Regions from separate parts of the Azospirillum sp. HJ39 genome, predicted to be linked through region 1. Evidence: predicted binding sites of a transcription regulator. Region 1 holds the regulator's gene; each other region holds the start of a gene.
The links. The regulator LexA, encoded in region 1, represses DNA repair genes until DNA is damaged. The targets are predictions, from matches to a motif close to ATGTTCTANTTTGGTTC.
Positions count from the first base shown of each region.

Region 1 (5,057 bases):
ATCGCGGAGCGGGTTGCCGCCACCATCGGCGATCCGGTCGAGGCCAGCGTCACGACGGCCCTGCTGAACGGTGAGGAGTTCGGCATCCCCGAAGAGACGCTGGAAGACTTCCGCAACAGCGGGCTGGCGCATCTGCTGTCGATCTCCGGCCTGCATGTCGGGATCGCCGCCGGCATCCTGTTCTATGTGGTGCGGGCCTTGCTGGCGGCGGTGCCCTACATCGCGCTGCGCTGGCCGATCAAGAAGATCGCGGCGCTGTTCGGCATCCTGTCGGCGCTGGCCTATACCATGCTGGTCGGCGCGCCGCTGCCGACGGTGCGGTCGGTGCTGATGACCGGGCTGGTGATGGGAGCGATCATGCTGGACCGCGACCCGCTCAGCATGCGGCTGGTGGCATTCGCCGGGCTGGTCACCATTGCCCTGGATCCGGAAGGGATGCTCGGTCCTAGCTTCCAGATGTCCTTTGCGGCGGTGGTGGGGCTGATCGCCGCCTTTGAACGCGGCAGCCTGCGGCTGGCGGCGATACGGCGCGATTCCGGATGGCTTGTGCGCAGCCTGCTCTATGTCGGCGGCATTCTGCTGACCAGCGTGGTCGCCACGCTGGCGACCCTGCCGTTCTCGCTTTTCCATTTCCAGCAGATCGCCTTCTACGGCGTGCTGTCGAACCTGATCGCGATTCCCATCACGTCCTTCTGGGTCATGCCCTGGAGCCTGATCGCCTATGCGCTGATGCCCTTCGGGGCGGAGGCGCCGGCAGTGATTGCCATGAATTGGGGCGACCGGGCGGTGATCTGGACGGCGGAGCTGTTCGGCCGGTTGCCCTGGGCCTCCCTGACCGTGCCGGCGATGCCGGTGGAAGGATTCGCGGCGCTGGTGGCGGGCGGGCTGTGGCTCTGCATCTGGACGCGGCGCTGGCGCTGGCTCGGGCTGTTGCCCATCCTGGCCGGCCTCGCCTCGCCGGCACTGGTGACGCGGCCGGATGTGCTGGTCGCCGGGGACGGGGCGGTGGTGGCGGTGCGCATGCCGGACGGGCGTCTCAGCGCGTCGGGCAAGGGCGGCGGACGGACCGTCGAAACCTGGAGGGAGCGGGATGGTGACCGGACGGCGACCGATCCCTGGCCGGCGTCGGGCGGATGGGTCGGCGGCGCAGGAGGCCCGTCGCTGACGTGCGATGCCTGGGGCTGCCTGTACCGGCTGCGGAGGAAGATCATCGCCCTGCCGCGATTGGCGGATGCGCTGGACGAGGATTGCGGCGTCGCCGACGCGGTGGTGACGGCGGCGGTGGCGCGCGGCTGCCGGGCCGGACTGGTGATCGACCGTTGGGCGCTGCGGCATGGAGGCGCGCACACGCTGACGGTCACGGACGAGGGAATTCGGATCGAGACATCCGACGGTCGGCAGGGAGAGCGTCCCTGGTCGGGATCTGGGCGGTGAACCTGCGCATCCGGCCCTCCCCCGCCGAACGGGGGAGGGCCGGATGCGCATGATGACGAGCAGTCAGTACTTCCGTACCAACCCGACAAGCTTGCCCTGCACGCGGACACGGTCGGCACCGAAGATGCGGGTTTCATAGGCGGCGTTGGCCGGCTCCAGGGCAATGGTGTTGCCCTTGCGGCGCAGGCGCTTGAGCGTCACCTCGCCCTCGTCGACCAGAGCCACGACGATGGCGCCGTTGTCCGCCGCGTCGCAGCGCTGGATGATGACGGTATCGTGGTCGAGGATGCCGGCCTCCACCATCGAATCACCGGAGACCTCCAGGGCGTAATGGTCGCCGGCGGTAAGCATGGAAACCGGGATATCGACGAAGGCGCTGTTGTCGCGCAACGCCTCGATCGGCGTTCCGGCGGCTATGCGGCCGTAGAGCGGCAACTGCACCGTTTCCGGCGCGGCAGTCGGGGCGGGTAGAGCCACATCGCGGCCGACGAAGGCGAAATCGCCCCTGATGACGTTGGGATGGAATTTCGGCTTGGACGCCGTACGGGACCGGGCGGCATCCAGCCCCTCGGGCAGTCGCAGAACCTCGAGCGCGCGGGCGCGGTGAGGCAGGCGGCGGATGAAGCCGCGTTCCTCGAGGCCGGTGATGAGGCGGTGGATACCCGACTTCGATTTCAGGCCCAGGGCGTCCTTCATCTCGTCGAACGACGGCGAGACGCCGCCCTGGCCGAGCCGCTCGTGGATGAACAGCAGCAATTCGTGCTGCTTGCGCGTGAGCATGGATGCCTCCCGGCGGTCGCCAGACTGAAGATGGAACAAATACAAAACGTTGACCCGTGTTCTAGTTTGGTTCCCGCCGCGCGTCAAGCCCCCGTCATCCTCGCGGGACGGGAAATGGAACATTTAGCCACTCGTCTCAGGAATGGGATGCGGTCAAGGGCTCGACAGACGGCAGGGCGGCGGCCATATAATCGGTTCCTGTTCCGTACCTCCTTCCCGATCCGGATGCCGTCCCATGGCAAGCCCAGTCCTCTCCGCCATTCCCGCCAAGCCGCTCGCGAAGCTGGAAGCCGGGAAGCAATTCGTCCTCTCGTCGGACTTCACGCCGTCGGGCGACCAGCCGAACGCGATCGAGGAGCTGACCGCCGGTCTGCGCCAGGGTGAGCGCGATCAGGTCCTGCTGGGCGTCACCGGGTCGGGCAAGACCTTCACCATGGCGCATGTCATCCAGACGGTGCAGCGCCCGACGCTCGTCCTGGCGCCGAACAAGACGTTGGCGGCGCAGCTCTATGGCGAGATGAGATCCTTCTTTCCGAACAATGCGGTGGAGTATTTCGTCTCCTACTACGACTACTATCAGCCGGAAGCCTACGTCCCGCGCACCGATACCTACATCGAGAAGGAATCCTCGATCAACGAGCAGATCGACCGCATGCGCCACTCGGCGACGCGGGCGCTGCTGGAGCGCGACGACGTCATCATCGTCGCCTCGGTGTCCTGCATCTACGGCATCGGCTCGGTCGAGACCTATTCGGAAATGACGGTCGATTTGCGCAAGGGAGAGATTGTCTCCCAGCCCGAGTTGCTCCGCAAGCTGACCGAGCTGCAATACAAGCGCAACGACGCCGCCTTCGGCCGCGGCCTGTTCCGCGTGCGCGGCGACACGGTGGAGCTCTTCCCGGCCCATATGGAGGACCGGGCGTGGCGCATCTCGCTGTTCGGCGACGAGATCGAGGGCATCCACGAGATCGACCCGCTGACGGGCGAGAAGCTGGCGGCGCTGGAGGCGGTGCGTGTCTATCCGAACAGTCACTATGTGACGCCGAAGCCGACGCTGAACCAAGCGATTTCCCAGATCAAGAAGGACCTCAAGGACCGGTTGGAGGAGTTTGCCGCCGAGGGAAAGCTGCTGGAAGCCCAGCGGTTGGAGCAGCGCACCACCTTCGACATCGAGATGATGGCGGCCACCGGCTCCTGCGCCGGCATCGAGAATTATTCCCGCTATCTTACCGGCCGCGCCGCGGGCGACCCGCCGCCGACCCTGTTCGAATATCTGCCCAAGGACTCCCTGCTGATCGTCGACGAGAGCCACGTCATGGTGCCGCAGATCGGCGGCATGTACCGCGGCGACCTCGTGCGCAAGTCGACGCTGTCCGACTACGGTTTCCGCCTGCCCAGCGCCAAGGACAACCGGCCGCTTAAGTTCGAGGAATGGGAAGGGATGCGACCGCAGACCGTCTTCGTTTCCGCCACCCCAGGCCCGTGGGAGATGGAGCGCACCGGCGGCGTCTTCACAGAGCAGCTGGTCCGCCCGACCGGCCTGATCGACCCGCCGGTGATCATCCGTCCGACCGAAACCCAGGTCGACGACCTGATCGGCGAGTGCAAGGAGGTGGTCGCCAAGGGCTATCGCGTGCTGGTCACCACCCTGACCAAGAAGATGGCCGAGGCGCTGACCGAATACATGCACGAGGCGGGGCTGCGCGTCCGCTACATCCACTCCGACGTGGAGACGCTTGAGCGCATCGAGATCATCCGCGATCTGAGGCTCGGCGCTTATGACGTGCTGGTTGGCATCAACCTGCTGCGCGAGGGGCTGGACATCCCGGAATGCGCGCTGGTGGCGATCCTCGATGCAGACAAGGAAGGCTATCTGCGCTCGAAGACCTCGCTGATCCAGACCATCGGCCGTGCGGCGCGCAACATCGACGGACGGGCAATCCTCTACGCCGACAAGATCACCGACAGCATGAAATACGCCATCGACGAGACGGCGCGTCGCCGCGAGAAGCAAATGGCCTATAATCTTGAACACGGCATCACGCCGGAATCGGTCAAGAAGGCGATCGGCGACATCCTGGAAAGCGTGTTCGAGCGCGGCGACCATGTGACGGTGAAGACCGGGCTGAACGCCACCGAACTGGTCGGCCACAATCTCAAGACCGTCATCGCCGACCTGGAAAAGCGCATGCGTGCCGCCGCCGCCGACCTCGAATTCGAGGAGGCCGCACGGCTGCGCGACGAGCTGCGCCGGCTGGAGGCGATGGATCTCGGACTGGAGGCCCCCGGCAGCATCGGCATCAGCAGCGCCCGCCAGGGGCGCGGCATCCCGGAGGGCGCCCCGAAGAAGCAGGGCCGCCGCCGCCGCGGGCCATAAAGGCGGCTGGGGCTGCCGGCCTTGTCGGCGGCAGGGTGCATCACCATACTCCGGGCTCCCGCGGGATGACGCGGGGGCAGGAGGAGGGCAGGGGGTGCGGTTTCGTCGGGTCGTCATGGGATCGCTGGCAGCATCGGCGCTGTGGGGCGCCGGGCTGGGATCGGTGCCCATGGCTGCGGCAGCCGCTACCAAGCCCGCCGCGGTGGCTGAACTGCCTCTGCCCTCCCTGAAGATGAAATCCACCGACTGCGAATTGGCCGAGCAGGGCGACCCCAACGCGGCCTATCGGCTGGCCCGCCGCTACCTGTTCGGCAAGGGCGTGGCGAAGAACCGGCGGCTCGGCACCGCTTGGCTGCGGGCCGCCGCCTCGCGTGGGCATCCAGAGGCGCAGCGGCTTGTCAGCTATGTCCCTGGGCGCATGGGGCGCATCCGTCCCTGGTGCCGGCCCGGTGCCGCCCCGGTGCGC
Region 1 covers NZ_CP167911.1:1,709,223-1,714,279, reverse strand. Annotated here, with positions in the region: gene ABMY26_RS21365 (ComEC/Rec2 family competence protein) at 1-1,434, shown strand, start outside; gene lexA (transcriptional repressor LexA) at 1,498-2,214, opposite strand; gene uvrB (excinuclease ABC subunit UvrB) at 2,450-4,591, shown strand; gene ABMY26_RS21350 (lytic transglycosylase domain-containing protein) at 4,686-5,057, shown strand, end outside.

Region 2 (5,057 bases), 1.5 Mb from region 1:
TATCTTCCCATACTGGGAACACCATGGTTCCCTCGCACATGCGGGGATGGACCCTCGGCAAGGCGCCGTGCCGCCCTTGAACAAAATCCCCAAATTCGGAAAATAATCCTATAAACTCCCCCGCAAGTTTTCTCACCTGCGGAGTCCCGCCATGCCGATCGACGCCAGCACCCTCACCCACGACCGTCTCCCCAGCTGGGCGGAGGAGCCGCCGGTTCCGGCCGGCGGCTCGCTGGTCCCCAGCTCGCAGTTCCATGAGGAGCAGTGGATCATGGCCGCCGGCATGCTGGCGCGCGGGAATTCCTTCCTCCAGGTCGCCCGCGCCATGGGATGCAGCCGCACCACCCTGTGGCGGGCCTATTACGGCTCGAAGGATTTCCGCGTCCGCGTGTGGTGGGAGCGCGAGGCGCTGAACCGCGAGGCCGAGCTGCGCCTGTCCTCGCTGCGCGCCCTGGTCGCCGAGCAGATCGAGCGGCTGGTGTCCTCCGGCGATCCGGCGACGGTGCGCTGGCTGGCCGAGCGGCTCGGCCTGTTCGCCGGCCTCGACGACGCCGCCGGCCTCAGCCAGCATCAGGCCCGCCAGCCCGAACCCGTCCCGCCCCCCTCGATAATCGTGCCCGAACTCGACGATGACGGCCCCGGCCTGCTGCGCGAGCGCACCCCGCCCGACCCCGCCCTCGTCGCCGCCATCCTTGCCCGGCCGGAAGCGGACGGCCCGAAGGGCGTCTATCCCTGGACGCTCACCCCGGAAGACCCGTTCCCCAACCTCGCCCCCGGCCCGGTCCGCCGCCGCGGCGCCGGCGCCTTCGCCCGCATCCGGTAAGGCGAGGCGGCCCAGATGGAACAGCGGCCGGAAGACCGTTCCACCATGTTCCACCGCCCCGCCACCGCCACCGCCCCCGCCCCACCCTCACAGCAGCGACAGCTGGTCCCCCGGTGCCGGCGGCGGCCGGAAGCGCGTGCAGTCGAGCCGCCAGTTCCGCTCGCCCAGCCCGAGCTTCCTGCAGGCCAGCCGGAAACGCTGGCGCAGCAGCTCGGCATGCGGGCCGCTGCCGGTCATCCGCGTGCCGAAGCCGGAGCGGTAGAGCGCGCCGTCCCGGCTCTGCCGCATCAGGCTCAGCACCCGCTCGGCGCGGTCGGGGACGTGGACGCGCAGCCATTCCTCGAACAGCCCGGCGATCTCCAGCGGCAGCCGCAGCAGGATATAGCTGGCCGCGGTCGCCCCGGCGCCGGCCGCCGCCTCCAGGATGGCGTCCAGCTCATGGTCGTTGAGCGCCGGGATCATCGGGCTGGCCAGGACCGACACCGGGACGCCGGCCCCGGCCAGGGCGCGGATGGCCTCCAGCCGGCGCGGCGGGGTGCTGGCCCGCGGCTCCATCACCCGGGCAAGGTCGCGGTCGAGCGTCGTCACCGACAGCGAGACCGACGCCAGCCCGCCTGCGGCCATCGGCGCCAGGATGTCGAGGTCGCGCAGCACCAGCGCCGACTTGGTGATGATGCTGACCGGCTGGTTGAAGTCGCGGCAGACCTCCAGCACGCGCCGGGTGATGCCCTCCGTCCGCTCGACCGGCTGGTAGGGATCGGTGTTGGCGCCCAGCGCCAGCGGCCGGCAGGCATAGGATTTCGCCCGCAGCTCCCGGGCCAGCAGCTCCGCCGCGTTGCGCTTGGCGAACAGCCTCGTCTCGAAATCCAGCCCCGGCGACAGGCCGAGATAGGCATGGGTCGGCCGGGCGAAGCAGTAGATACAGGCGTGCTCGCAGCCCTGGTAGGGGTTGACCGACTGGTCGAAGGCGACGTCGGGCGACTCGTTGCGGGCGATGATCGAGCGGGCCGAGGCCGGGGAGACGATGGTGCGCACCGGATCGGACAGCGCCCCGTTGCCGCCCTCCTCGTAGCCGGTCCAGCCGTCGTCGGTCAGGACGCGGGTTTCGCGCTCATAGCGGCCGGTGGCGTTGCTGACCGCGCCGCGCCCCTTGACCGGCGGCCGGCGGATCTCGTCCGGTATGTCGCCCGGTATCTCGTCCCACATGTCGTCCATGACCGCAGATTAACCGCGCCGGAAAAGAACGTAAAGCGAACAAACGCCCTGCGGCCGGCGGGACGGGGAAAGAACCCGGCCGCAACATACCGAACATACATAAAGATATCTTTATGCTTGCATGGGAGGTGGACCGCTGATACACCCTTGGCCAATCGCAGCGGCAAGGCCGGGGATCCGGCAAACCCGGATCACCGGCTCCCGAACCGCCGCTTCCCGAACCACCACCGCCCTCCAGGAGTCATCCCCTCATGGCCGCCGAATTCACGGACTACAAGGTCAAGGACATCAGCCTCGCGAACTGGGGCCGTAAGGAGATCACCATCGCCGAGACCGAGATGCCGGGCCTGATGGCCCTGCGGTCGGAATTCGGCGCCTCCAAGCCGCTGGCCGGCGCCCGCATCGTCGGCTGCCTGCACATGACCATCCAGACCGCCGTCCTGATCGAGACGCTGACCGCGCTCGGCGCGACCGTGCGCTGGTCGTCCTGCAACATCTTCTCCACCCAGGACCAGGCCGCCGCCGCCATCGCCGCCGCCGGCATCCCGGTCTTCGCCTGGAAGGGCGAGACGGAGGAGGAGTTCTGGTGGTGCATCGAGCAGACGCTGCGCGGCCCCGATGGCTGGACCCCGAACATGATCCTGGACGATGGCGGCGACGTCACCCAGATCATGCACGACAAGTATCCGGAGATGCTGGACGACGTCCGCGGCCTGTCGGAGGAGACCACCACCGGCGTCCACCGCCTCTATGAGATGATGAAGAAGGGCACGCTGAAGGTTCCGGCCATCAACGTGAACGACAGCGTCACCAAGTCGAAGTTCGACAACCTCTATGGCTGCCGTGAATCGCTGGTCGACGGCATCAAGCGCGCCACCGACGTCATGGTCGCCGGCAAGGTCGCCGTGGTCGCCGGCTATGGCGACGTCGGCAAGGGCTCGGCCGCCAGCCTGCGCTCGCAGGGCGCCCGCGTCATGGTGACGGAGATCGACCCGATCAACGCGCTCCAGGCCGCGATGGAAGGCTATCAGGTCATCACCATGGACGAGGCGGCGCCGCTGGGCGACATCTTCGTCACGGCGACCGGCAACGTCGACGTCATCACGATCGACCACATGCGCGCCATGAAGGACCGCGCCATCGTCTGCAACATCGGCCACTTCGACAGCGAGATCCAGATCGACGCCCTGCGCAACCTGGTCTGGGAAGAGGTCAAGCCGCAGGTCGACGAGGTGGTGTTCCCCGACGGCAAGCGCCTGATCGTGCTGGCCCAGGGCCGTCTGGTCAACCTGGGCTGCGCCACCGGCCACCCCAGCTTCGTGATGAGCGCCAGCTTCACCAACCAGGTGCTGGCCCAGATCGAGCTGTGGACCAACGCCGCCAACTACGAGAACAAGGTCTACGTCCTGCCCAAGCACCTGGACGAGAAGGTCGCCCGCCTGCATCTCGACAAGATCGGCGCCAAGCTGACCACCCTGACCGAAAAGCAGGCCGCCTACATCAGCGTGCCGGCCGCCGGCCCCTACAAGCCGGACCACTACCGCTACTGAGCGGGCGTAGGGTTGGAAAAGAAGGGCCGTCCCGGTGGGGCGGCCCTTCTTCTTTGCGGCACGTATATTTCCCTCTCCCGCCCCGGGAGAGGGAGGGGACCCACGAAGTGGGGAGGGTGAGGGGCATTCCGGACATGGATCATCAATCCTTGGATCACCCCTCACCCTTCCCAAGCTTCGCTTGGGTCCCTTCCCTCTCCCGGGGCGGGAGAGGGAACCAGCCGCCCCAGCCACTCCGCCATCCCCTTGCCGGCCGCGACGCCCATGGCGAAACAGCCCTGCAGCAGATAGCCGCCGGTGGGGGCTTCCCAGTCCAGCATCTCGCCGGCCAGGAACAGGCCGGGGCGGCGGGCCAGCATCAGCCGGTCGTCCAGCTCGGACAAACGGACGCCGCCGGCAGAGGAGATGGCGCGGTCGATCGGGCGGATGCCGGTCAGCACCACCGCCAGCCCCTTGATCTGGCGGGCCAGCGCCACCGGATCGGACAGGTCGGCGGCGGGGGCGAATTCGCGCAGCAGGGCGGCGCGCGGGCCGGTCAGCGACAGCGACTTCTTCAGGAAGGTGGACAGCGATTCCGCACCGCGACGGCGCAGGCGCCTGACCAGTTCGGCCCCGTCCATGTCGGGCAGCAGGTCCAGCGTCAGGGTCGCCCAGCCGTCGGCCGCGACGGCGTCGCGCAGGGGGGCGCTCAGCGCATAGACGGCACCGCCTTCGATGCCGGTCTCGGTGATGACGAACTCGCCCTTCAGGCGGCGGACGGTGCCGGAGCGGTCGACGGCGGACAGGCCGACGCTCTTGACCGGCTGGCCGGCGAAGCGGCTGCGCAGATGGTCGGACCAGGGCACCTCGAAGCCCATGTTGGACGGCACCAGCGGGGCGATCTCCACCCCCTGGGCCTCCAGCAGCGGCAGCCAGCCGCCGTCCGACCCGGTGCGCGGCCAGCTCGCTCCGCCCAGCGCCAGCAGCGTGGCGCGCGGGGCGGCGGTGACCGTTTCCTCGCCATAACGGAAGGTCAGGGCGCCGTCCTTGCCCCAGCCGGTCCAGCGATGGCGACTGTGCAGCGTGACGCCCAGCCCGTCCAGCCGCCGCAGCCAGGCCCGCACCAGGGTCGACGCCTTCATCTGCACCGGGAAGACCCGGCCGCTGCTGCCGACGAAGGTCTCGATCCCAAGCCCGGCCGCCCAGGCGCGCAGGGCGTCGGGCGGGAACTCCGCCAGCAGGCGGCGGAACAGCGGCTCCGCTGCGCCGTAGCGGGGCAGGAAGCGGTCGAGCGGCTCCGAATGGGTCAGGTTCAGCCCGCCCCGCCCGGCCAGCAGCAGCTTGCGCGCCGGGGTCGGCGTGTAGTCGAACAGGGCGACCCGCAGGCCGGCGCCGGCAGCGATCTCCGCCGCCATCAGCCCGGCGGGGCCGGCGCCGACGATGGCCACGTCAGGGGTGCGATGGGGCAAGGGGGCTGGCTTTCACGATGA
Region 2 covers NZ_CP167911.1:213,070-218,126, reverse strand. Annotated here, with positions in the region: gene ABMY26_RS14505 (hypothetical protein) at 152-823, shown strand; gene ABMY26_RS14500 (PA0069 family radical SAM protein) at 911-2,029, opposite strand; gene ahcY (adenosylhomocysteinase) at 2,290-3,588, shown strand; gene ABMY26_RS14490 (NAD(P)/FAD-dependent oxidoreductase) at 3,750-5,036, opposite strand.
Region 2: the regulator LexA is predicted to act here: its motif matches at 2,065-2,081, upstream of ABMY26_RS14500 (PA0069 family radical SAM protein).

Region 3 (5,057 bases), 510 kb from region 1:
GTGGTCGGGCCTGCTGGTGGTACAGTCGCTGCCCTATCTGGCCGCCTTCGTCACCGCGCTGATCAACGTCTTCCCGACCATCGGCTTCGGCAAGAGCAAGCCGTCCTCGGCCGATGGTGCCGTCGGTGCCGGGGCCGGCGACTGACCGGCCTATTTAGGCGCCGACCTCTTGGGCGATCGACATAGGCCGGCGCTTTCGCGTTGACGACAGCGCCGGCTATGCCAGACTTGGGCACTGGGAGACACGGGGGCACTGGGAGACACGGCCCCGGGGAGGTGCCTCATGTCCGGCAATCTCGCTTCCGGCCGCGGCATCGGCCCGCCGGAATTCAGCGTCCGCACCACAGCCGGGGTCGAACGCTCCGGCAGCGCCACCGACCGCAACCACCGCCGCAACCCGCGTCAGGAACAGCGCGACCGCGAGCAGGAGCGGCGGGAGCAGCATCCGCCCAACCCGCAGCGCCGCCGCCTCTACGACCTTCTGTTCGACGAGGTCGACCAGTTCGACGGGCTCGACGAGCATCAGCGGACCCGGCTGAAGGACAATCTGCGCAGCCACCTGTCCCGCCGCGTCCCGCCCTCCCCATCGGGAGCCGCCCTGGCGCCGCAGCATGACGAGGAGGCACTGGCCGAGGCGCTGCTGAAGGACCCGGCCGCGCCGCTCCCCGTCGATCCCGAACACATCGTCCAGGCCGCCACCGCCGCCGCCGCGATGCCGGACCCGGATCCGGAAACCGCCCGTCTGGCCGAACAGCTGCGCGACTGCCTCGCCCGCAACACCGACCGTGCCCGCAAGGTGGCGGTCTACCTGCACCTGTTGCTGACGCTGGAAGGCGCGTTCAGGCCGCACATGGTGGTGGACGTGTGAGGGTGCTGGCCGCCAAATGCCCCCTCCCCATCCCTCCCCCCGCTCTCAGCGGACCTTCGGTCCGCCTGTCGCGTCAGCACAAACCGAAGGTTTGTGCGAGAGCTTGGCGGTGGAGGGGGTAGGACGCTTGTCAGCGTAGCGTGAATACCCAGGCAGCAGGGTTCCCTCTCCCTCGAAGAGGGGGAGGGTCAGGGAGGGGGCAACCGCAGCCTGCAAATTTCCTATCCGCCTGAAAATGCGAAAAAGGCCCCGCCTCCCTTTCGGAAGGCGGGGCCTTTTTCATCACACATACCCTCTGCGATCACTCCGGCGTGGAGGCTTCGGCATCGCTTTCCGGGGTGCCCATCATCGCGTCGGCGACCAGACCGGCGTTGCCGCGGATCTTGGCCTCGATCGCGTCGGCCATCTCCGGGTTGTTGCGCAGATAGGTCTTGGCGTTCTCGCGGCCCTGACCGATGCGGGTGCCGTCATAGCTGAACCACGCGCCCGACTTGTCCACCACCCCGGCCTGGATGCCGAGATCGAGCAGTTCGCCGACCTTCGACACGCCCTCGCCATACATGATGTCGAACTCGACCACGCGGAACGGCGGGGCCATCTTGTTCTTCACCACCTTGACGCGGGTCTGGTTGCCGACCACGGCGTCGCGGTCCTTGATCGCGCCGATGCGGCGGATGTCGAGACGGACCGAGGCGTAGAACTTCAGCGCGTTGCCGCCGGTCGTCGTCTCCGGGTTGCCGAACATCACGCCGATCTTCAGGCGGATCTGGTTGATGAAGATGACGAGGCAGTTCGACTTGGAGATCGAGCCGGTCAGCTTGCGCAGCGCCTGGCTCATCAGGCGGGCATGCAGGCCGACATGGCTGTCGCCCATCTCGCCTTCCAGCTCCGCGCGCGGCACCAGCGCCGCGACCGAGTCGACCACCAGCACGTCGATGGCGCCGGAGCGCACCAGCGTGTCGGCGATCTCCAGCGCCTGCTCGCCGGCATCGGGCTGGGAGATCAGCAGGTCGTCGACCTTGACGCCGAGCTTGCGGGCATAGGACGGGTCGAGCGCGTGTTCGGCATCGATGAACGCGCAGGTACCGCCGGCCTTCTGGGCCTGGGCGATGGCGTGCAGCGCCAGCGTGGTCTTGCCCGAGCTTTCCGGCCCGTAGATTTCGACGATGCGGCCGCGCGGCAGGCCGCCGATGCCCAGCGCGATGTCGAGACCGAGCGAGCCGGTGGACACCACCTCCGTCTCGACCAAATTCTCCTTGGTGCCAAGCTTCATGATCGAGCCCTTGCCGAACGCACGTTCGATCTGGCTCAGGGCGGCATCCAGCGCCTTCTGCTTGTCCATGGAATCCTTCTCGACCAAACGAAGCTGTGCGGACGACATGCCCGGTACCCCTCTCTTAGAACACACGGTCGGCGCTCTTGCAACGAAGCTGAATGTACTCTCTTCGTTCCGGTTTGCAAGGGTCGATGTTTCTGGTGTGTTCTCCCCCCCTACCCCCTCCCTAACCCTCCCCCGCTTGCGCGGGAGAGGGAACTGCCGCCGCTTCGGCAGTCAGTTCACCCTGACAAGCGTCCTGCCCCCTCTCCCACCGCAGGTGGGGGAGGGATGGGGAGGGGGCAGCGGGGACGGGCCGGCGGCACCGCCCCCCTCACCTGCTGTCGCGGATGACCTCCTTCACCTTGGAGGCCAGCTGTTTCAACGAGAAGGGCTTGGGCAGGAAATGGGCCACCTCCACGCCGTCGATCTCGCCCAGCCGGTCCTCGGCATAGCCGGAAATGAAGATGACCCGCATGTCCGGCCGCAGCCGGCGGACATGGCGGGCCAGCGTCGGGCCGTCCATCTGCGGCATCACCACGTCGGTGATCAGCAGGTCGATGGAGGCGCCGTTGGTCTCGATCTGCTGCAGGGCCGCCTCGCCGTTCTTGGCCTCCAGCACCTGATAGCCCTTGTTGCGCAGCGCGCGGGCGGAGAAGACGCGGACCGCGTCCTCGTCCTCGACCAGCAGGATGGTGCCGGTGCCGGTCAGGTCGCTGCCGCGCCGCTCGCGCGGCTCCGCCGTGTCGACCGGGCGCAGCTCGCCCTGGTGGCGGGGCAGCAGGATGGTGAAGGTGGTCCCCTCCCCCACGGCGGAATCGACCAGCACGAAGCCGCCGGTCTGCCGCACGATGCCGTAGACCGTCGACAACCCCAGCCCGGTGCCCGACCCGACCTCCTTGGTGGTGTAGAAGGGCTCGAAGATGCGCTGCAGGTTCTCGCGCGCGATGCCGCAGCCGGTGTCGATCACCTCGATGGAGACGTAGCCGCCGGGCGGGATCGTCTCATGCTCGCGCCGCTCGGGCTGGTCCAGGACGAGGTTGGTGGTGTTGACGGTCAGCTTGCCGCCGCCGGCCATGGCGTCGCGGGCGTTGACCACCAGATTGATGATGACCTGCTCCAGCTGGTTCTGGTCGACCTTGACCAGCCCCAGGTCGCGGCCATGGATCATCTTCAGCTCGATGTTCTCGCCGATCAGCCGGCGCAGCAGGTTCGCCAGCTCGGCCAGCACGTCGGTCACGTTGATGACGCGCGGCTGCAGTGTCTGCTGTCGCGAGAAGGCCAGCAGCTGCCGCACCAGATTGGCGGCGCGGTTGGCGTTCTGCTTGATCTGCATGATGTCGCTGAAGGACTGGTCGCCCGGCTTGTGCCGCAGCAGCAGCAGGTCGCAGAAGCCGATCATCGCGGTCAGCAGGTTGTTGAAGTCGTGCGCGACGCCGCCGGCCAGCTGGCCGACCGCCTGCATCTTCTGCGACTGGGCGAACTGGGCCTCCAGGCTCTTGCGCTCTGTCATGTCGATGAAGTGCAGGATCAGCCCGACGCCGTCGCGCCGTCCGTCCGGCTTGACCGGGCCGACCAGCCGCCGGGCATAGAGCTGGGCGGTCAGCTCCCGCCCGCCGGACAGCCGCACCTCCAGCGGGGTCGCCGGATCGGCGCCGCCCTGGACCGCCTTCAGCCGGGCGGTCACCGCCTCGCGCTCCGCCGGGACGATCAGGTCGGGCATCGGCCGGTCGATGACGCTGCCCGCCTCGCTGCCGATCAGCGCCAGGAAGGCCTCGTTGCATTCGGTCAGCTGCCCGGTTTCGTCGACCAGGGCGATGCCGATGGGGGCATCCTCGAAGAAGCGCTGGAACCGCTGCTCGGAATGGCGCAGCGCCTCCTGCCACTCGCGTTCCGGCGACAGGTCGCGCACCACCGACCGGGTGTGGACGGTGCCGTCGTCGGCCCGCACCACGCTCTGCGCGACCGCCACCTGGAACCGGCGGCCATGCAGCCCGACCATGGTCAGCTCGCCGCGCTGCTCGCCGCCGCCATGGTCGAACAGGTCGTAGGGGGCGGCGGCCGGCGGAGCGGCGAGGACGCCGTGCAGCCGCAGCTCGCCGTCGGTCAGGTCGCCGGGCGAGGCCTCCAGCCACTGGGCCAGCGTGGCGTTGACGAACAGGAATTGGCCGTTCTGGTCGACGGAGAAGAAGCCGACCGGCGCATGCTCCATGAAATCGGCGAGCTTGGCCTGCTCGCGCAGCATGACATGTTCCAGCTCGCGCCGGGCGGTGATGTCCTCGACCCGCCAATGGACCGAGCCGGGAAAGCCGGCGATCGGCTGGCCCTGGACCTTGCGCCATTCCGGCGGACGGCCGTCCAGTGCCGGGATCGCCAGCTCGGCCGAGGCCGCAGCCCCCGCCCGCACCCGGTCGCGCAGGCGGCCGAACTCGCGCGCGCTGTCGGGATCGCCGGAGAACTGGCGCGCCAGCGCATCCAGCGGCCGCTCGCCGCGGCGCCAGCCCGCCAGTTCGCGGAAGGCGGCATTGACGAACAGCACCTCGTCGGCACCGTCGCAGACCAGCTGTCCGGCAGGCATCCCTTCGAGCGCACCGCCCAGCAGCGCGCCGACGCGCGCCGACCGCCGCACCACCGCGACGCTGCGGCCGATCAGCAGGCCGATGCCGGCCGCCGCCGCCGCCGCGCCCAGCCAGCCGACCGCGTCGCGGTCCAGCAGCAGCCCGGCGGCCAGCAGCAGCAGCCCGGCCGGCGCCAGTCCGTACTGGAGCAACAGCATCGCCCCGCCGGGCGGTGCGCCGCCGGCGATCCTGCGGCGTGCGGTGTCGGAAAGGGAAGTTGACTCGTCCACCGAAACTCCAAGCCGCACATAGTCAA
Region 3 covers NZ_CP167911.1:1,198,048-1,203,104, reverse strand. Annotated here, with positions in the region: gene ABMY26_RS18970 (glycosyltransferase family 2 protein) at 1-145, shown strand, start outside; gene ABMY26_RS18965 (hypothetical protein) at 284-868, shown strand; gene recA (recombinase RecA) at 1,170-2,249, opposite strand; gene ABMY26_RS18955 (ATP-binding protein) at 2,518-5,031, opposite strand.
Region 3: the regulator LexA is predicted to act here: its motif matches at 2,303-2,319, upstream of recA (recombinase RecA).